Regions from separate parts of the Limnohabitans sp. 103DPR2 genome, predicted to be linked through region 3. Evidence: predicted binding sites of a transcription regulator. Region 3 holds the regulator's gene; each other region holds the start of a gene.
The links. Region 3 encodes sigma-54, which starts transcription at its own class of promoters, with help from an activator protein. Its sites were predicted from a motif close to TGGCANGNAANCTGCTTT; they were not measured.
Positions count from the first base shown of each region.

Region 1: the regulator sigma-54 is predicted to act here: its motif matches at 4,610-4,627, upstream of glnA (type I glutamate--ammonia ligase).
Region 2: the regulator sigma-54 is predicted to act here: its motif matches at 3,815-3,832, upstream of ureA (urease subunit gamma).

Region 1 is NZ_CP011834.1:1,351,504-1,358,704, reverse strand. Features, by position in the region: gene ntrC (nitrogen regulation protein NR(I)) at 1-1,388, opposite strand, end outside; gene glnL (nitrogen regulation protein NR(II)) at 1,428-2,507, opposite strand; gene L103DPR2_RS06640 (hypothetical protein) at 2,515-3,000, opposite strand; gene glnA (type I glutamate--ammonia ligase) at 3,152-4,567, opposite strand; gene L103DPR2_RS06630 (competence/damage-inducible protein A) at 4,769-5,623, opposite strand; gene L103DPR2_RS06625 (EI24 domain-containing protein) at 5,659-6,519, opposite strand; gene L103DPR2_RS06620 (sterol desaturase family protein) at 6,525-7,201, opposite strand, start outside.
Region 2 is NZ_CP011834.1:1,138,600-1,145,800, forward strand. Features, by position in the region: gene ureG (urease accessory protein UreG) at 1-168, opposite strand, end outside; gene L103DPR2_RS05655 (urease accessory protein UreF) at 162-869, opposite strand; gene ureE (urease accessory protein UreE) at 826-1,377, opposite strand; gene ureC (urease subunit alpha) at 1,397-3,139, opposite strand; gene L103DPR2_RS05670 (urease subunit beta) at 3,142-3,465, opposite strand; gene ureA (urease subunit gamma) at 3,476-3,778, opposite strand; gene urtA (urea ABC transporter substrate-binding protein) at 4,115-5,386, shown strand; gene urtB (urea ABC transporter permease subunit UrtB) at 5,522-7,069, shown strand; gene urtC (urea ABC transporter permease subunit UrtC) at 7,071-7,201, shown strand, end outside.
Region 3 is NZ_CP011834.1:615,168-622,368, reverse strand. Features, by position in the region: gene argS (arginine--tRNA ligase) at 1-1,589, shown strand, start outside; gene L103DPR2_RS02995 (SPOR domain-containing protein) at 1,628-2,305, shown strand; gene L103DPR2_RS02990 (thiol:disulfide interchange protein DsbA/DsbL) at 2,348-3,010, shown strand; gene lptA (lipopolysaccharide transport periplasmic protein LptA) at 3,126-3,731, shown strand; gene lptB (LPS export ABC transporter ATP-binding protein) at 3,728-4,486, shown strand; gene L103DPR2_RS02975 (RNA polymerase factor sigma-54) at 4,500-6,068, shown strand; gene L103DPR2_RS02970 (THUMP domain-containing class I SAM-dependent RNA methyltransferase) at 6,086-7,201, shown strand, end outside.

The DNA.
Region 1 (7,201 bases), 740 kb from region 3:
ATCAACAAGGATTCAAAACGGCGCGTCAACACGTCCCAAACATCTTGTCGGTCGGTGCTTAACAATTGCAGTGCCTCCACTTCCAGCGCACTCTCCCAACCTGCATGGGGCCCCAAATTCACCAAGGCGTTGGCAGGTGCAGCCTGTCCCACAGCGGCAGCCTCAGTGACACCAGCATGGTCGTCTGCCTTAAGGGGTGCAAGCACAGGGTGCGTGTCTGAACTCGGTGACAAAACTTCGGGCGGTAAATCCTTGGCCTCAATCATCTGCGCTGGGGCCATCACGGTGAGCCAATGGCAGATGTTTTCAAGCTGACGCACATTGCCTGGGAAATTGAAGTGACTCAAAATTTCCAAAGCTTGATCTGAAATGCGCTTGGGTTCTACACCCAGCTGCTGCGCGCTTTGCGACAAGAAATGTTTGGTGAGCACGTGCACATCCTCACGTCGCTCACGCAAAGCGGGCAATCGCAAACGGATCACATTCAAACGGTGAAACAAGTCTTCGCGGAACACGCCTTCTTTGACGCGCTGCTCCAGATCTTGGTGGGTGGCCGCAATGACCCGCACATTGGCTTTAACGGCACTGTGACCGCCGACGCGGTAAAAATGGCCATCAGACAAAACACGCAGCAAACGCGTTTGCAAATCAAAGGGCATGTCGCCAATTTCGTCCAAGAACAGTGTGCCGCCCTCGGCCTGCTCAAAGCGACCACGGCGCGACGTTTGCGCACCCGTGAAGGCACCTCGCTCATGGCCAAAGAGTTCGCTTTCCAACAAGTCTTTGGGAATGGCCGCTGTGTTGATGGCCACAAACGGACCATTGGCGCGGGGGGAATGTTTGTGCAGTGCACGCGCCACCAACTCTTTGCCAGAGCCCGACTCGCCGGTGATCATGACGGTGACATTGCTTTGAGACAAGCGCCCAATGGCGCGAAACACATCCTGCATGGCCGGCGCTTGGCCCAACATTTCAGGTGTGGATGCCATCAACTCTTCGGCCACCTCTTCGCGCTGGCTTTCTTCCAAGGCTCGGCGAATCAACTCAATGGCTTTGGGCAAATCAAAGGGTTTGGGCAAATATTCAAAGGCACCGCTTTGAAATGCAGAGACGGCGCTGTCCAGGTCGGAAAACGCCGTCATGATGATGACGGGCAAACCAGGCAGGCGTTGCTTCACTTCTGTCAGCAAATCCAAACCTGAACCGCCCGGCATGCGGATGTCGCTGACCAACACTTGAGGCCCATCGCGGCCTTCATCCGTGTTCAACGCGGCCAAGACCTCGCGCGGGTTGGTGAAGCTGCGTGTGGCCAAACCTTCGCGCAACAAAGCCTTCTCTAGGACGAATCGAATAGATTGGTCATCGTCTACGATCCAGATAGGCTTCATGGGTCTTAACTTTCTTTATGTGGCATGCACTGAAACGGCTCAGGGCAACGGAATCAAAATTTTGAAATCAGTTCGACCTGGAACGCTTTCACACTCAATCAAACCATGGTGCTGCTGTACAAAAGTCTGCGCCAATGTCAGACCTAAGCCAGAACCCCCTTCCCTTCCCGTGATGAGCGGAAAGAAAATTCGGTCTTTGATCGAGTCTGGAACACCAGGCCCGTTGTCAATCACATGCAATTCCAATGCCAGTCGATACCTTTGCTTGCCAAAGGTGACTTGCCGGGCAATTCGTGTTCGAAAGATGAGCTGGGCATCACCCTCGGTGATGCGATCGGACATGGCCTGGGCGGCGTTGTGTGCGATGTTCAGAACAGCCTGGATCAGCTGTTCCCTGTCGCCTCTGAACTCAGGAATGGACGTGTCGTAATCGCGAACCACGCGAATGCCTCTTGGAAACTCAGAAACGATCAAGGACCTGACGCGTTCGCACACTTCATGGATGTTGACGTCCCCCACCATGTGAGGACGGCGATGGGGCGCTAGCAGACGGTCTACCAAGGTTTGCAAGCGGTCGGCCTCTCGGATGATGACTTGCGTGTACTCCGTCAGTTCTTTGGATTCCATTTCCATTTCAAGCAACTGCGCTGCGCCTCGAATGCCTCCCAAGGGATTCTTGATTTCATGCGCCAAATTGCGGATCAACTCTTTGTTGGCTTGGGCTTGGTCTATCAGGCGTTCTTCTCGGTCTTGACGGGTTTGTTGCTGAATGGGCAGCAATTCAATGATGACCTCATCCACATTGTCCGACTGCGCCACAATCACGTGAACAGGCAAGGCCTCTTCGGGATTGATGCGCAACAACTCGGAGTCATATCGCAAGGCTGCAAATTCATTTGCCTTGGCGCCATTCAAGGCATGCTTCAATGGCTGTGGGTCGGCAAAAAACTGAAGGAACGAGTCACCTTCCAAGCTTCTGCGCGATTGGCCCATCACGTCTTCTAATTCAGCATTCACAAAGAGCACAGCGCCATTGCTGTTGAGAACAGCAATGGGCGTGGCCAGCAAATCAAATGCGTGGAATCGGCTTTGTGGTAGTGATTTGGATGGCAGGGTCATGAGAGGTTCACTTCGATGTTGCAGCACTCAAAGGGCTTGCCATTTGCAAGCCGTAACGACTGAGCTCTCGCTGCAAAGCTTGGAGATCTCGCTCCATGCGCTGGACTTGCGCTTTCAATGCCATGGCACGCTGCGGGTCATTTGTCTGATGCATTGTTTCGCCAGCCAGCGGCGTCGACTTGCCACGGTTGTACTGCTGCACCAATTCGGCGTACTGAGCACTTAACTTTTGCCACTCATCCTCCAAGATGGTGCGGGCTTGCGCCTTGCGTTCAAGCGAATCAGCAGCGGGGCCCGTTTGAACCACAGAAGCATCCATGACCGCCGTACCCGTTCCTTTGTGAGAACTTGTTTGCACACGCGTGCCTTCAATTTGCGTCGGCTGCGATATGTTCAAGGGTTGACACAGTTTGGGATCAGTGGGTTGGTTGGTGATTTCTTGACCACATTTGTAAACCACTTGATTGGCTGTGGCACTGAATGCCAGTGACACCAGAACAAACGTGCCAAGACACATCCTCACGCTTGTGCTTTGCATTGCTGGACAGATGTATTTGTTCATTCGGTTTGTATCAGCCAAGAAAAAAGGACGGCCTGAGCCGTCCTTTTGAGGGTCGGGCTCAGGTGCCCAAACTCGCTGTGAATTACAGTGAGTAGTACATCTCGTATTCGATGGGGTGCACAGCTTGACGGAAGCGTGTGACTTCACCCATTTTCAATTCAATGTAAGCGTCGAGCATGGAGTCTGTGAACACGCCACCTTTTGTCAAGAAGGCACGGTCTTTGTCCAAATACTCGAGGGCTTGGTCCAAGCTGTGGCAAACGGTTGGCACCAATGCATCTTCTTCTGGAGGCAAATGGTACAAATCTTTGGTAGCAGCTTCGCCTGGGTGGATCTTGTTTTCCACGCCGTCCAAACCAGCCATCATCAATGCAGCAAAGCAGAGGTAAGGGTTGGCCATTGGATCTGGGAAGCGCGCTTCAATGCGGCGACCTTTGTCAGATGCAACGTGAGGAATACGGATGGAAGCAGAACGGTTGCGGCTAGAGTAAGCCAACTTCACAGGGGCTTCGAAACCAGGCACCAAACGCTTGTAGCTGTTTGTTGTTGGGTTTGTGATGGCGTTCAATGCACGTGCGTGCTTGATGATGCCGCCGATGTAGTACAGCGCGTAGTCTGACAAACCTGCGTAGCCGTTGCCAGCGAACAAGTTTTTGCCGTCTTTCCAGATGGACTGGTGAACGTGCATGCCGGAACCGTTGTCACCGACCAAAGGCTTGGGCATGAAAGTGGCAGTTTTGCCGTAGGCATTGGCCACGTTCCAAACCACATACTTCAATGTTTGAGTCCAGTCAGCGCGCTCAACCAAAGTGCTGAAGCGTGTACCGATTTCGTTTTGACCTGCGCCAGCCACTTCGTGGTGGAACACTTCAACAGGAATGCCCATGGATTCGAGAATCATGACCATCTCTGCACGGATGTCTTGTGTGCTGTCAACGGGAGGCACTGGGAAGTAGCCACCTTTGACGGTTGGACGGTGGCCGCGGTTGCCGCCTTCCATTTTCTTGCCTGTATTCCAAGGGGCTTCGTAGTCGTCGATCTTGAAGAACGTACCAGACATGTCGCTGCCGAAACGGACGTCGTCGAACAAGAAGAATTCTGGCTCGGGTCCGAAGTAAGCCGTGTCACCCAAACCGGAAGCCTTCAAGTAGGCTTCAGCGCGCTTGGCGATAGAACGTGGGTCGCGGTCGTAGGCTTTGCCATCACCGGGTTCCAACACGTCGCAACCCAAGATCAAAGTTGTTTCTTCGAAAAAGGGATCGATGTTGGCTGTGATGGGATCGGGCATCAACAACATGTCGGAGGCTTCGATGCCTTTCCAACCGGCGATAGAAGAACCGTCGAACGCGTGGCCGTCAGTGAACTTGCTTTCGTCAAAGTGAGAAATTGGCACGGAAACGTGCTGTTCTTTGCCACGGGTATCGGTGAAGCGGAAGTCAACAAACTTGACTTCGTTGTCCTTCACCATCTTCATTACGTCTGCGACGGTCTTTGCCATCAGAATCTCCTAAGGATGGATGTTGATAATTGGTTCTTCGGGCTTGCAGTTTTTATGCCAACAAAGGCAAGACGCCACAAATTCCCAAGAGCGCTATTGTGCCCCGAGGACAGGGTTATGACGAAGCCGCTTGCATGATTTTTTAGTGCGCACGCATGCACCATCCAAAAGCAATTAGGCACCATTATAGTGCAATGCTACTTAACGCACCATTTCGGGGCCAAACTCAACTTTGAAGGGTTGAAGGCCCGTTTTCAAGGCTGCAAAAGCCTCAGCAGAAAGACTCTCCTCGCCTTTGACGCCCAGTTCAATGTGTTTTCCCCATTGCGGATGGTCCACGCTTGGCAGACTGAAGACTTTGACACCTGGAAATTGCAACTCAATGGCTTCCATCAAGGGGGTTAGGGTTGCCTCCATGGCACCAAACACAATGACGGAACGCTCAGCACGTTTCGGGGCAGCTCCCCAGCTTTGGCAATAGACGTCCAGTTTGTCTTGCATCATGGGCCAGGCCATGACGGGGAAGCCCGGCACAAAATGAACCATGCCCTGACCTGCACCGCGGCATGTGAAACCCGGAATTTTGTTGTACGGGTTGTGAATGATCTGCGCGCCTTGCGGGAACATGCCCATGTTCAAGCGATGCTGGTTGTCTGCGCGGTCAGGCTCATAGGGCAAACCTTGCTCTAGGGCCACATCGCGCACGCGCTCCAATATCAGCGCCTTGGCCTCAGCTTGCAATGCCAGTGGCACGCCCAAAGCTTTGGCGGCACATTGCCGGGTGTGGTCGTCGGGTGTTGCGCCAATGCCCCCGCATGAAAACACCACATCACCCGATGCAAAGGCCCGCGCCAAAACGGCTGTGATGCGCTCTGGCGAATCACCCACGTACTCTGCCCATGACAACTGCAAACCACGCTCGGTGAGCAACTCGATGAACTTGGGAAGGTGCTTGTCGGCACGTTTGCCTGACAAAATTTCATCGCCAATGATGATCAGGCCAATGGCAGGTGCAGGCTGCGAGGCCTGCACTGGCGTGTGATTCAAGGAGGTCATGCGAGCCTTGTGGTGTTCAATGAAAGCGAATGCATTCAAGCATTCAATATTTTGGATTCGACATCGACGATGTCGGCGGCTTGGGTTGAATCCTTGCGCCAAGTTGCAGGCGGCTCCGCACGAACTTGTGAGAGCGCATCGAGCAAGAAATGCACAAACCAAAGTGCTGAAAAAATAAACACCAGGGTGTAAATCCAAACTGCAATGGGAATGAGGACCACAAAGGCAGCCACAAACAAGGCGCCTGAGGCCCATACCAAGCTGGGCGCCGCACCCATCAGGCCCGTGATCACTCCCATGACGAGTAACTGAAAACGATAGCGTCGCATCAACTCTAAGCGTTCGGCGCGAGAGGCATGGTCGGCCAACACGTCATAGGTCATGACGCGATAAGTCAACCAACCCCAGATGAGTGCGGGCATCACCATGGCCATGGGAGGCAACCACCACAGAGGCAAGGTCAAAACCAAAGCACCCAAGGCCAACACCACAGACAAAAGAGTCCAAGCCAAGCCCTGCAACATCGATCCGCCGCGCTTGCGTTCGAGCTGCGCAAAACGTCGATCGGCCACCATGTTCACCAAGGCGGGTGTCATCATGAAGGAGACGGCCAACAAAGACATGACCACCACCAATGGGGTGACAGCCACAATCAGCAGCAAGGGGGGCACGACCGATTTCAGGCTCATCAAGCCCATGCGCTCTAACCAAAGCCAAGCCCAGTCTAAGGTGCTGCTGGCATCCAACCAAACACGCACACTTTGCAATGCGGCATCCCAGTACAACGCCCCTAAGCCCATCACAATGACCATCATCAAGATCAAAGGGACCAGCGACAAGAAGATCACTTTGGGGTGAAAGCAATAAGCAACAGCACGCCAAAAAGAATCGGCCATGTTCCTCATGCGTTTAGCCTCCGCTCAAAAAGGCGAACCAAACCTAATTTCTGCTGAGCCCAATAACCACGGCCATAGTCTCGCCCTTCTTCGACTTGATCGCGAACGCCCGTGGGGTCGTAGCGATCGGAAAAATCAGCGGTTTTAAATAGCATGTCCCACCAAGGAAAGAGAACCCCAAAATTGTGGCCACCCAAAGTTTTTCGTCCTGCTGACTCGTGCCCAATGCCAATGCTGTGATGCAGTCGGTGAAAACGCGGACTGATCAACAAGCGATCGCCCAGCCAACCAAAACTGCATTTGAAATTAGCGTGCTGCAAGTTCTCCCACAACTGACTGACTGCCACCAAAGCTACAAACTGGCCAGGGCCGACGCCAATCAACTTGGCCACGATAGACAGCAGCATGGCTGTGATCACATCATCGAGCAGGTGATTTCGATTGTCCGTCCACAGCGTCATGTGGCGCTGCGAATGGTGCAGCGAGTGCAAAGCCCACCAGCGGTTGAACTGGTGCTGACCGCGGTGAATCAGGTAGTGCACCAAATCAAAAACAATCAAGTACAGCACAAAACTCACGGCAGCCTGATCGGTGACACCTGGCCAGATGGCATCGATGTTCAAAGTGGGAAAACCTTCAACCCGAAGCAAGCCAAAGCCTGTTTCAATGGCATTTTCAAACG
Region 2 (7,201 bases), 520 kb from region 3:
GGTGTAAATGTCGTTGGTGATGGCCACCAAGTCCCATTTTTGGCGCATGCTTTTGCAGAGCATTTCCAAGAGGGTGGTTTTGCCGGAACCCACGGGGCCACCAATGCCCACGCGAAGCGGTGGCAGTTTTTTGGTGCGGTTGGGAATGTGGTGCAGTGCGGTCATGATCGAAAGAGTCTGGAGTATTGGGTTTCGTGTCTGGCCGACATCACGGCCAGCATGGGACAAAAAGCTTGGCGTTGGTCATCGCTTAAAGCGATGGCGTGTTGCACAGCATCGGGAATTTCTTGGGCCAGTCGGGCCAGTATTTTTTGGCCAGATACCTGGCCCAAGGGAACTGCTTTGAGTGCGGCTTGCGTCATGTTTTCGGCCCAGCCAAAGGCATAGGCTTGAAGCGCTTGATCTAGCGGGGCATTGGCCAGCGACAAGGCCAAAGACATGGCCATGGGGTAGGTGGGGCGCATTTCGCTGCACAGCTTTAATGCGGTCTCTGTGGCTTTGTTTTGAATACGCAGCCAGTCCAACAGGGACCTGCCCATTTGCTCGGTTTGCAAACGCATTTCGTGCGTTTCGCGAGTGGTGTGAACCCACTGGCTTAAATCTTTCAATCGATCGGTGTTCATGGCTTGCCAAGCGGGAATGGCTTGCGCCATCAGGGCCATGTCACCTCGGGCCTGCGACAGATGCAGTTGATCGGCCAGCCAATCTGCACAGGAGGCTTCGTCATGGACGTGCTCGTGATCGATGGCAGCTTCTAAGGCTTCAGAATAAGAGAAGCCGCCCACCGGCAAAGCAGGCGAAGCCAACCAAATGAGTTGGAGAAGTTCAGTGGCCATGGTCGTGATGTGAATGGCCGTGAGCGTGGTCATGTCCATGACCGTGCGCTGCTTCGTCACTGTGGCTGTGACCTGACCCGCCATGATGCGAACCGTAAGCGCCGCCTTCGGGCTCAAATGCTTCTTCTACAGTGTTCACAATCAAATGCATGGCGCGAAGCATTTCTGCCAACACGTTGTCGGGTTCAATTTGGAGGTGATTGGGTTGAAGTTCAATGGGCACATGGCGATTGCCCAAGTGATAGGCCGCGCGTGTGAGATCAAAGGGAGAGCCATGTGCCGTGCAGGCCGTGATGCGCATCAAAGTTTGCGGCGCTGCTTCCACCTTGATCAAACTGCCATCGTCTGCCACCAACACATCACCGCCGCGCACCACATGGCCGCGTTGCAAAAACACCGACAGCACGCGACCCGTGGAGTCTTCTGTTTGAAAACGGCTCTTTTGTCGAACGTCCCAATCTAAAGACACCGTTGGCGCGCGCTTGATCAGCGCCTGCGCCAAGCCTTGACCTTGTGCAATTACTTTTGAGCAGGTGAGCATGGAAAGACAGGGCGCCTGATCAGAACAAGAAGTAACGCTGCGTCATGGGCAAGCTCACGGCTGGGTCACACGTGAGCAACAAACCATCGGCGCGCACCGCATAGGTTTGCGCATCCACTTCCATTTTGGGGGCGTAGTCGTTGTTAATCATGTGGCGCTTGCCCACACCGCGAATACCTTTCACGGCAGACAAGGTTTTTTGCAAACCATACTTTTGATCCACGCCAGCAGCAAGACCGGCCTGCGAAACGAAAGTGAGTGACCCGCGAGCCAACGCACCCCCATAGCTGCCAAACATGGGGCGGTAGTGCACAGGCTGAGGCGTTGGGATGGAGGCATTGGGGTCGCCCATGGCCGCCATGGCAATGAAGCCGCCTTTCAGAATGAGCGCAGGCTTGACGCCAAAGAATGCAGGTCTCCAGACCACCAAATCGGCCCACTTGCCCACTTCAATGCTGCCCACTTCGTGGCTGATGCCGTGCGCAATGGCGGGGTTGATGCAAAGCTTGGCGATGTAGCGCTTGACGCGCGAGTTGTCGTTGCGATCCGTGTCGCCCGGCAACTTGCCGCGCTGCATTTTCATTTTGTGAGCCGTTTGCCAGCAACGCAAAATCACCTCACCCACGCGGCCCATGGCCTGGCTGTCGGAGCTGAACATGCTGATGGCACCCAAGTCATGCAAGATGTCTTCGGCAGCAATGGTTTCTTTGCGGATGCGGCTTTCGGCAAACGCCAAGTCCTCGGCAATGGACGGGTCCAAGTGATGGCAAACCATCAGCATGTCCACGTGTTCATCGAGGGTGTTGATGGTGTAGGGTCGCGTTGGGTTGGTAGAGGAAGGCAGCACATTGGCTTCGCCCACCACTTTCAAAATGTCGGGGGCATGACCGCCGCCTGCACCTTCAGTGTGGAAGGTGTGAATGGTGCGCCCTTTAAAGGCTGCCACGGTGTCTTCCACAAAACCAGATTCGTTCAGGGTGTCTGTGTGAATGGCAACCTGTGTGTCGGTTTCTTCGGCCACGTTCAAACAGTTGTCGATGGCGGCAGGTGTGGTGCCCCAGTCTTCGTGAAGTTTCAGGCCAATGGCGCCTGCATTGATTTGTTCATGCAGTGAGCCGGGCAATGCCGCATTGCCTTTGCCGAGAAATCCCAAATTCATGGGAAAGGCATCAGCCGCTTGCATCATGCGCTCGATGTTCCATGCGCCGGGTGTGCAGGTTGTGGCAAAGGTGCCAGTGGCTGGGCCCGTGCCGCCACCGATCATGGTGGTGACGCCGCTGGCCAAGGCCTCTTCAATTTGCTGAGGGGCAATGAAGTGAATGTGCGTGTCGATACCGCCAGCCGTGACGATGTTGCCTTCGCAGCTGATGACCTCGGTGCCGGGGCCAATGATGATGTCAATGCCGGGTTGCGTATCGGGGTTGCCTGCTTTGCCAATGGCCACAATGCGGCCGCCTTTGAGACCAATGTCGGCCTTCACAATGCCCCAGTGATCGATGATCAAGGCATTGGTCATGACGGTGTCGACAGCGCCGCCCGCTTGCGGGCCTGTGCCCGTGCCATCGCGTGTTCGTTGTGATTGCGACATGCCGTCGCGGATGGTTTTGCCGCCGCCAAATTTGGCTTCTTCACCGTAACCGCCCGCCAACAAGGTGAAGTCTTTTTCAACTTCGATCAACAAGTCTGTGTCGGCCAAGCGAACTCGGTCACCCACGGTGGGGCCAAACATTTCTGCGTAAGCGCGTTTGCCAATGGTCGCCATGATCAATTTCCTTTTGCGGCAGGCAATGCGCCGTTTACCAATGCTCTAAAGCCATAGACCTCGCGATGTCCGCTGTAGTCCACCAATTCAACCGTGCGTTGCTGGCCGGGTTCAAACCGGACCGCTGTACCTGCTGCAATGTTCAAGCGCATGCCTTGGGCGGCCGTGCGATCGAAGACCAAGGCACCATTGGTTTCAGCAAAGTGGTAGTGCGATCCCACTTGAATGGGGCGATCGCCACCGTTTTGCACCACCAGCGTGAGGGTTCTGCGGCCTGGATTGAGGGTGTGCACGCCGTCGTCTGTGATCAGTTCACCGGGAATCATGGTGTCGTCCTTAAACAATGGGTTGATGCACCGTCACCAGTTTGGTGCCGTCGGGGAAGGTGGCTTCCACCTGGATGTCGGGGATCATCTCGGCAATGCCGTCCATCACGTCTGCGCGGGTGAGCAGGGTGCGGCCCTCACTCATCAACTGCGCCACAGTTTTGCCATCGCGGGCGCCTTCCATGACGGCTGCGCTGATGTAGGCCACAGCTTCGGGGTAGTTGAGTTTGAGGCCACGGGCTTTTCGCCTTTCAGCCAGAAGGCCGGCCGTGAATATCAGGAGTTTGTCTTTTTCGCGAGGTGTGAGTTCCATGGTGCACTCTTAAGAAAATCAGATTCAAGCTTAACTCAAGCAACTAGCATGCCCCAAGAAATTCTGAATCCAAGTCTTGCACCGCAACTGTGCGAGTTGTTTTTGGTGCGATTTTGTTTGTGATGCACAAAATTGGTTCATTCGGCCCGATGTCGCGTGCATGTCGCTGCATGACCTCTAGGCATTAAGTTTAAGAAATTTCACATGATTCATTTTTGTTCCCTCTGAAACCAAGGGAAAACCAATGGGTTGGCACAGCCCTTGCAGAAGGTGACACAGCGTTGCAGTTCTTCGCTTGTTTACCAACCTTCTTTTTCTGATTGGAGTGCTCTTATGTTGAATCGTCGTGGCAATCTCAAAGCCTTGGCCCTGGCTTCTGCGCTTGTGGCTGGTGGCTTGTCTTTCTCAGTTCAGGCTCAAACCTCTAACACCATCAAAGTGGGCATCTTGCACAGCTTGTCTGGCACCATGGCCATTTCTGAAACCGTGTTGAAAGACACCGTGTTGATGGCCATCGATGAAATCAACGCCAAAGGCGGTGTGTTGGGTAAGAAATTGGAACCCGTGGTGGTTGACCCTGCTTCTAACTGGCCTTTGTTTGCAGAAAAAACAAAGCAGCTCTTGGGTCAAGACAAAGTGTCCGTGATCTTTGGTTGCTGGACTTCTGTGTCACGTAAATCTGTGTTGCCCGTGGTTGAAGAAATGAACGGCTTGCTGTTCTACCCCGTGCAGTACGAAGGTGAAGAGTTGTCAAAGAATGTGTTCTATACAGGCGCTGCACCCAACCAGCAAGCCATTCCAGCTGTTGACTATTTGATGAGCAAAGACGGCGGCGCTGCCAAGCGTTGGGTCTTGCTTGGCACTGACTATGTGTACCCCCGTACCACCAACAAAATTTTGCGCGCTTACTTGAAGAGCAAAGGCGTGAAAGAGTCTGACATCGACGAAAAATACACGCCCTTCGGTCACTCTGACTACCAAACCATCGTGGCTGATATCAAGAAATTCTCAGCTGGCGGTAAAACAGCTGTGGTGTCCACCATCAACGGTGACTCCAACGTGCCTTTCTACAAAGAATTGGGCAATGCAGGCTTGAAGGCCAAAGACGTGCCTGTGGTTGCGTTCTCTGTGGGTGAAGAAGAACTGCGTGGTGTGGACACCAAGCCTTTGGTCGGTCACTTGGCTGCATGGAACTATTTCATGAGCATCAAGAACCCAGCCAACGACGAGTTCACCAAAAAGTGGGCTGCATACGCCAAGGCTAAAAACATCGCTGGTCACAAAGACAAGCCTTTGACCAATGACCCGATGGAAGCCACCTACATTGGTATCAACATGTGGAAGCAAGCTGTTGAGAAGGCCAAGTCAACTGAAACAGACAAAGTGATTGCTGCCATGGCAGGTCAAACTTTCACAGCGCCAAGTGGCATCACATCCAAGATGGATGAGAAAAACCACCACTTGCACAAGTCTGTGTTCATTGGCGAAATCAAAGCCGACGGCCAGTTCAATGTGGTTTGGAAAACACCAGGTCCTGTGAAAGCCAAGCCATGGAGCCCCTACATTCCTGGCAACGACGTGAAGCCTGACGAACCTGTCAAGAAGTAATTTTTGAAGCTCGTCCTAGAGGAAGGACGACGCCGTCCTTCCTCTTTTTTTTGAATTTCGCAAAGACGAAACATGATTCGATTTAGAACTTGGCCAGTGATTTTTATCCTGGTTTCATCTTTGGCAATGACCTTCATGGCCAGCCCCGTAAAGGCCATGAGCCTGGCAGAGATGAAAGGATTGGTTGACGGAGAGACCGATCAAAGAATTGAAACCCTGAACAAAGTGGTGGCGCAGGGCGATGAGAACACCTTGGTGTTCCTGCAAGCGTTGGCTGACGATGCGGTCAAATTGGCAGGCGACAAAATTTGGATTGTGCGTGACAGCTTTGGCGCTGGCAAAGCACTTGATCCGCTCACAGGGCAAAAACAAGACTTGCCCGCCGATGCACAAGATGTGGTGAGCAACAACCGCTTTCGCGGCGAAATTGAAACGGCATTGGCTGCGCTGAAATTGTTCAGTGCAGACACCGCCATGCGTCAGCAGGCTATCAAGGCCTTGCTCAAAGAACCTGATGCCAGCAAGTTGCCTATGCTGAACAAAGCCTTGGGACAAGAACAACACGCTGCCCTCAAAAACCTTTTGCAGCTGGCCAAAGCGGCAGCCCAATTGGGCGATGCCGACGCGGCCGTTCGCTTGGCCTCAGCGCAGCGATTGGCTGAGAGTCAAACACCTGACACGCAACTCCTGTTGAATCAGCGCTTGGCAGAAGAAACCGATGCACAAGTGAAAGCACAGCTGCGCAAATCTCTCACAGCCATTGAGGCTGCCCTGAAAAATGGTGAACGCCTGGGTGCGCTTTTCACTGGCGCTAGCTTGGGATCTATATTGTTGCTGGTGGCTTTGGGCTTGGCCATCACCTATGGTTTGATGGGTGTGATCAACATGGCCCACGGCGAGCTGATGATGATTGGGGCCTACGCCACCTATGTGGTGCAAGTGCTTTTCCGTCAGTATTTGCCAGGTTACTTTGATGCCTACCTGTTACTGGCTGTGCCTTTGTCTTTCTTGGCATCTGCTTTGGTGGGTGCATTTTTAGAGCGCACTGTTTTGCGTCATCTGTATGGCCGTCCTTTGGAGTCTCTATTGGCCACATGGGGCATCAGTTTGATTTTGATGCAGGCGGTCCGCTCTTTGTTCGGCGCACAAAACGTGGGTGTCGAAAACCCCGCTTGGATGAGTGGCGGCATTCAAGTCTTGTCCAATTTGACCTTGCCTTACAACCGCTTGGTGATCATTGCTTTTGCTGCGGCTGTGCTGCTGGCCATGTCTTTGGTGATTGGCAAAACACGTTTAGGTCTGTTTGTTCGCGGTGTCACGCAAAACCGTCCCATGGCGTCCTGCATGGGCGTGAACACGGCGCGCATAGACACGTATGCGTTTGCCTTGGGATCGGGTATTGCTGGCCTGGCGGGCTGTGCCCTCAGTCAAGTGGGCAATGTGGGGCCTGACTTAGGACAGAACTACATCGTCGATGCCTTCATGGTGGTTGTGTTGGGCGGTGTGGGTCAACTGGCTGGCACTGTGTATGCTGCCCTTGGTTTGGGCTTGGTCAACAAGCTCTTGGAAGGTGTGACAGGTGCCGTGTTGGCCAAAATTTGTGTCCTCGTGTTCATCATCATCTTCATCCAAAAACGCCCGCAAGGTATTTTTGCCATGAAGGGTCGGAGTGCGGAGGCTTGAGATGACAAACTTGAATATTTCAAAAATGGAATTGCCGGGTCGTGAACCTTTGTTCACGGGCAAAGGCTGGACAGCCTTCTGGGTGGCATTGTTGTTTGTTTGCCTGTGCGTTCCCTTGATGAACCTGGTGGT
Region 3 (7,201 bases):
AGGTGGCCGCCCATGGTGATTTGGCCTGTACGGCCGCCATGCACTTGGCCAAACCATTGGGACAAATCCCCAGACAAGTGGGCGAAGCCTTGCGCACCGCGCTCATGGCCACACCGGCCTTCAGCCAATGGGTTGAAAGCATCGATATCGCAGGCCCTGGCTTTTTGAACCTCAAGCTCAAGCCCAGCGCCAAGCAAGCCGTGGTCAAAGAGGTGCTGCATGCGGCCACCTGCTTCGGTCAACAAACCGAGCGCAACGAAAAAGTCTTGGTCGAGTTCGTGTCGGCCAACCCCACCGGCCCGCTGCACGTGGGCCACGGCCGACAAGCGGCCCTGGGCGATGCCATTTGCAATTTGTTTGCCACGCAAGGCTGGTCTGTTTACCGCGAGTTTTATTACAACGACGCAGGCGTGCAAATCAACACCTTGGCCACGTCCACGCAATTGCGCGCGCAAGGCTTCAAGCCTGGTGATGCACAGTGGCCCAGCGGTGAAAACGCCGCCGCCTACAACGGTGACTACATCCAAGACATTGCGCAAGATTTCTTGGCGAAGAAAACCGTCAAGTCCGACGACCGAGAATTTACCGGCAGTGGCGACCTGAACGATTTGAACGGCATGCGCGAATTTGCCGTGGCCTATTTGCGCCACGAGCAAGACCTCGACTTGAAAGCCTTCGACGTCAAGTTTGACAACTACTACCTCGAGTCCAGCCTCTACACCAGCGGCCGTGTCGACAGTGCCGTCAAAAAATTACAAGAAGCCGGCAAGACCTACGAACAAGACGGCGCGCTGTGGCTCAAGTCCACCGATTACGGCGACGACAAAGACCGCGTGATGCGCAAAGGCGACGGCACCTACACTTACTTTGTGCCCGATGTGGCGTATCACATCACCAAGTGGGAACGCGGTTTTACCAAGGTGGTCAACATTCAAGGCACCGACCACCACGGCACCATTGCCCGTGTGCGCGCGGGCTTGCAAGCCGCGGGCGTGGGCATTCCGCAAGGCTACCCAGACTACGTGCTGCACACCATGGTGCGCGTGATGCGCGGCGGCGAAGAAGTGAAAATTTCCAAACGTGCGGGCAGCTACGTCACCTTGCGCGACCTCATTGAATGGACCAGCAAAGACGCCGTGCGTTTCTTCTTGCTCAGCCGCAAGCCCGACACCGAGTACGTGTTTGACATTGATTTGGCCTTGGCGCAAAACAACGACAACCCTGTGTATTACGTGCAATATGCACACGCGCGCATTCACTCCATCTTGCGCACCTGGGGCGGCGATGTGGCCAGTTTGGCCAAAGCGGATTTGTCCAGCCTGGAAAATCCAAAGGCACAAGCCCTCATGTTGCTCTTGGCCAAATACCCCGAAATGCTCACGGCGGCTGCGCAAGATTTTGCGCCGCACGATGTGACGTTCTACTTGCGCGACTTGGCGGCCAGCTATCACAGCTACTACGATGCCGAGCGCATTTTGGTCGACGACGAAACTCAAAAACTGGCACGTTTGGCCTTGGTTGCAGCTTGTGCCCAAGTCTTGCAAAATGGCTTGAAGATATTGGGTGTGTCTGCGCCAGAGCAGATGTAATTCATCCCAACGGCATTACCTTGAGAAACCAACACAACATGTCAACTTCCAAACTTCAAAGCCAGCGCGGCAGCACCCTGCTTGGCTTCATATTGGGTCTGGTCATTGGCCTGACGGTCGCTTTGGGTGTGGCGATGTACGTCACCAAAGTGCCTATGCCGTTCAGCAACAAAAACCAATCGCGATCGGCTGAACAAGATGCCGTGGAGTCTCAAAAGAACAAAGACTGGAACCCGAACGGTGCTTTGCAAAGCAAACCAACCAATGCAGAAACGCCTGCTGACGGCAGTACTGCCCCAGCCACCAACGCGCCAGCGCCCGCCGTGGCTGCCGATCCGTTGGCCGACTTGATGAAGAAATCCAGCAGCGGTTCAGCACCTGCATCACCAGCGGCCGCGGCACCTGCTGTGGCACCGCCGCCAGCAGCCACACCGCAACCCGCACCTTCACCAGCCGCCAGCAAAGCCGCTGCCAACGATCCTTTCACCTACTTTGTGCAAGCAGGTGCCTTCAAATCGGCTGGTGATGCCGATGCGCAAAAGGCCAAGCTGTCCATGATGGGCATCGAATCCAAAGTCAGCGAGCGCGACCAAGCGGGTCGCACCATCTACCGCGTTCGCAGCGGCCCCTTTGACGACAAAGAGCAAGCCGAAAAAATCAAAGCCCGTCTGGACGCCAGCGGCATTGACGCTGCCTTGGTTCGTGTTCAGCGCTGATCTCAACGCTTTTTATCGATCATTCAAATTTCAGGAGTCACCATGAAACGCCGTGATTTTTCCCTCGCTACGTTAAGCACTGCCGCGGCTGTGGGCGGTTTGACTTGGAATGCCCCTGCGTTGGCGCAAGGCCCCGCCAAGTTTGTGGCTGGCAAAGACTATCTCAAGCTGGACCGCGTGGTCCCCACAGACGCCGAAGCCGGCAAGGTCCAGTTGATTGAGTTCTTCTGGTACAGCTGCCCTCACTGCAATGCCTTTGAACCTACCTTTGCGCAATGGGTGAAGAATGCCCCAAAAGATGTGGCGGTGCAACGCGTCCCCGTGGCTTTCCGTGACGACTTTGCCCCCCAGCAACGCCTTTTCTACGCGCTCGAAGCCATGGGCCTGTTGGAGAAACTGCACGGCAAAGTTTTCCAAGCTGTGCATGTGGAGCGTTTGCCCTTGAACACCGACGCCAGCATCTTGGCTTGGATCGAGAAACAGGGCGTCGACAAAACCAAATTTGCCGATGCCGCCAAATCTTTTGGCGTGGCCAGCAAGCTCAAGCGTGCCGTGCAATTGCAAAACGACTTCAAAATTGAAGGCGTGCCTTCTTTGGGTGTGGCAGGCAAGTACTACGTCGACGGCACTTTGGCCGGCAGCATGGAGCGCGCCCTGCAAGTGGCCGAATCTTTGTTGACCCAAGTTCGTCAAGGCCGCGCCTGATCTTTTCAAGGTGTTGTGCATCAGCCCGCTTCGGCGGGCTTTTTTGCGTCATTTTTGTATCAAAAGTGCTTGACCTTGCGATCAACACCTACAATCAAGCAAGATTCGCGCCTTTATGAAATTTCACCTCATTCTTTTGTTCTGCAGTTGGGTCGCCGTCTTCACGGCGACAGGCGCTCACGCCGAAAAAGCGGACCGAGACAAACCCATGAACATTGAGGCTGACACGCTCAAGCACGACGACCAGCAACAACTCACCACCTTCACGGGCAAGGTTCAAATGACCAAGGGCAGTTTGGTTTTGAAAGCCCACCGCATGGAAGTGAAGCAAGACGGTCAAGGCAACCAAGTGGCCAAGTTGTGGGCAGAACCTGGCGAACGCATTTTCTTCCGACAAAAGCGCGAAGCACTTGAAGAGTTCACCGAAGGCGAAGCTGAAACTGCGGTTTACAACAGCCAAGCCGATACCCTCACACTGACCACGCGCGCCGAACTGCGTTTGTTACGGGGCAACGTGGTGGCCGATCGAATTCAAGGGCAACAAATTTTGGTCAACAACACCACCGAGGTGTTCACAGTCGATGGTAAGCCCAACACAGGCAGCGGCAATCAACGCGTCAAAGCCACCATCACCCCTCGCCCCAAAACAAGCGATGTTCCCGCCACACCTTCAGGCCCGGCCTTGAAACCCAGCCCTCGCATTGGCAACGACAAACCATGAGTCAAGAACACGCCATCAGCAGCTTAGAAGCGCGGCACTTGCAAAAGTCCTACGGCAGCCGCCAAGTGGTGTTTGACGTTTCTGTCAAAGTTCAAAAAGGTGAAGTGGTCGGCTTGCTTGGCCCCAACGGCGCCGGTAAAACCACGTCCTTCTACATGATTGTGGGTTTGGTACGCACCGATGGTGGACAAATTCTGATCGATGGTGAAGACGTCACACGCATGCCCATCCATCGCCGCTCGCGCATGGGCCTGTCGTACTTGCCGCAAGAGGCTTCCATTTTCAGAAAACTCACAGTGGCCGAAAACGTGCGGGCGGTGCTCGAGTTGCAGCTCGACGCCGAGGGCAAACCGCTCAGCGAATCCGCCATCCAAGACCGACTTCAAGCGCTCCTGAAAGACTTGCGCGTTGATCATCTGCACGACTCACCGTCCTTAGCCTTGTCGGGCGGCGAACGCCGACGCGTTGAAATTGCGCGCGCACTGGCCACCGACCCTCGGTTCATTTTGCTCGACGAGCCCTTCGCGGGCATCGACCCCATTGCGGTGATTGAGATTCAACGCATCATTGCGTTTTTGAAAGAGCGCGGCATTGGCGTGCTCATCACCGATCACAACGTGCGCGAAACCTTGGGCATTTGCGATCACGCCTACATCATCAGCGAAGGTCGCGTGCTGGCCCAAGGCACACCCAAAGACATTGTGGACAACGCCGATGTGCGCCGCGTCTACTTGGGCGAACACTTCCGAATGTGATGGCTGAACTCCTATGAAGCAAAGCCTTTCCCTTCGGATGTCCCAGCACTTGGCGCTGACGCCACAGTTGCAACAATCCATTCGGCTGCTTCAACTCTCGACCTTAGAGCTCAGCCAAGAAGTCGAGCAAATGCTCGACGAAAACCCCTTCCTCGAGCGCAGCACCGACGAAGCACCGCAAGAAGATTTTGGCTTGCCAGAAGCCGATGCGCGCGTCAGCTTGGGCGACCGTGTGTCAGAAGCCGCCAGCGATGCCGGCGCTGATTCACGCGATGCTGCCAGCGAATCCACAGCGTCCGTTTCCAATGATGAAGCCGTGACCGATGTAGCCGACAGCTGGGATGGCGACGGCAGCGTCGAGATTGCTCCCGACGACAGCGAATGGGGCACCGACGCCGGCGCGCGCAAGAACAACACCAACAACGATTCGGATGGCGCAGACGCCATTGAGTTGGCACGCGGTCTGGGCTCACTCACCGAGTATTTGCACCGACAGGCTTTGTCGATGCGCTTGTCCGAAATTGACCGCGCAGCCTTGCGCTTCCTCATCGAGTCTTTGAACGACGACGGTTATCTGGAAGACAGCCTCGAGTCTTTGGCGCAAGGCCTGGCCGGCACCGACGACATTGAGCAATTGGAAGAGTTGGTGCACCGCTTCACGGTGGCTTTGAGCTTGCTGCAATCACTCGAACCGGTGGGCATTGGCGCACGTGATTTGGGCGAGTGCTTGCGCATTCAACTCAAAGCCATCTTGAAAGATGAGCCCGACCACGAAGTGGCTGCCGTAGGCCTCAAAATTTGCGTGCTGCCTTTGGAGCTGCTGGCCAAACGCGATTTCAAACGCTTGGCGGTTCAGTGCGGTGAAGACGAAGGCATTGTCAAACAAGCGCTGGCATTCATCACGCGCTTAGAACCCAAACCCGGTCGTCCTTTTGCCAATGCCGAGCAGCATGTCATCGTGCCCGATGTGTTGGTCATTGGTACGCGCAAAGGGGGCGAGCCGCACTTCAGAGTTCAGCTCAACCCCGATGTGATGCCCAAACTGCGGGTGCACGACATTTACGCCAACGCCTTGCGCGGCGGCAAAGGCGAAGCCCATTTGGGTTTGCAACAACGCCTGCAAGAAGCGCGCTGGTTCATCAAAAACATTCAACAGCGCTTTGACACCATTTTGCGTGTGTCGACGGCTATTGTGGAGCGTCAGCGCAATTTCTTCATCCATGGTGAATTGGCCATGCGCCCCTTGGTGCTGCGAGAAATTGCCGATGAACTGGGCTTGCACGAGTCCACCATCAGCCGCGTCACCACGGCCAAGTACATGACCACGCCCATGGGCACCTTCGAGTTGAAGTATTTCTTCGGCTCGGGCCTAGGCACCGACAGTGGCAGCGCGGCTTCCAGTACAGCCGTGCGTGCGCTCATCAAACAATTGGTGGCAGCCGAAAATCCCAACAAGCCGCTCTCAGACAACCAACTGTCTGAAATGCTCAAAGAACAAGGCATCGATTGCGCACGTCGCACCGTTGCCAAATACCGCGAGGCGCTCAAAATTGCGCCCGCCAACTTGCGTAAAACTCTGTGAACTCGCTTCAACTTTTCATGCCTTGCGCCGCCGGCGTTGAAGGCTTATTGGCCGACGAGGTCCATCAACTCACGGGCCTCACCGGCAACGACCTGCTAACCGGCCGCGGCGGTGTGATGGCCAACGCGTCATGGCGTGATGCCTTGCGTCTGAATTTGCACAGCCGCCTCACCCAACGCGTGCTCATTCAACTGTCGCAAACTTTTTATCGCAGTGAAAAAGATTTGTACGACGCGGCCAGCGCCGTGGCTTGGGAAATTTGGTTCACCACCCAGCAGACTTTCAAGATTGAAATCACGGCGCAGCACAGCCCGCTCACCAGCCTGAACTTTGCGGCGCTCAAAATCAAAGATGCCGTGGCCGATCGTTTTCGCGCCAAGCGCGGCGAGCGTCCCGACGTCAACACGCAGTGGCCAGACGTGCGCATTTATGTTCACCTCACCACCGACAGCTGCACGCTGTACATGGACACCTCGGGTGAGCCTTTGTTCAAACGCGGATGGCGCGAAGACAAGGGCGATGCCCCTTTGAAAGAAACTTTGGCGGCCGCCATGTTGGCCGCCAGTGGCTGGGATGCGCACACACCTTTGTACGATCCTTGCTGCGGCAGTGGCACCATTGCCATTGAAGCTGCGCAAATTGCCTGCGGCATTGCCCCTGGCATCCTGCGCCGCTTTGCCTTTGAAAAATTGCTGCCGTTTCAACCGCACGTTTGGCAAGCCCTGCAAGACGATGCGCGCGCACAAGAACACGCGCCCACCACAGAAATTCACGCCTCCGATGTGGCCTTCCGCATGGTGGACTTCACGCAGCGCAATGCCGAGCGCGCAGGCGTTGGCCAAGTGGTCCAAGCCCGCGGTGGCGACGCATTGCAGCGCATGCCGCCTTGTGAAACACCCGGCATCATGTTGCTCAACCCACCTTATGGCGAGCGCATTGCCGCAGCCGGTGTGGCGGGCGTCTCCAGCCGCGACCGATACCGGGAACCCGGCGCACCCACTCGCGCACGTGACAACGTGGACTTAAGCCGCGCCCGTGAAATTGCCGAAGGCGATGACGGCGGCGAGTTCTTTGCGCAATTGGCTTCGCACTGGAAAAAGAATTACAACGGTTGGACCGCTTGGATGCTGACA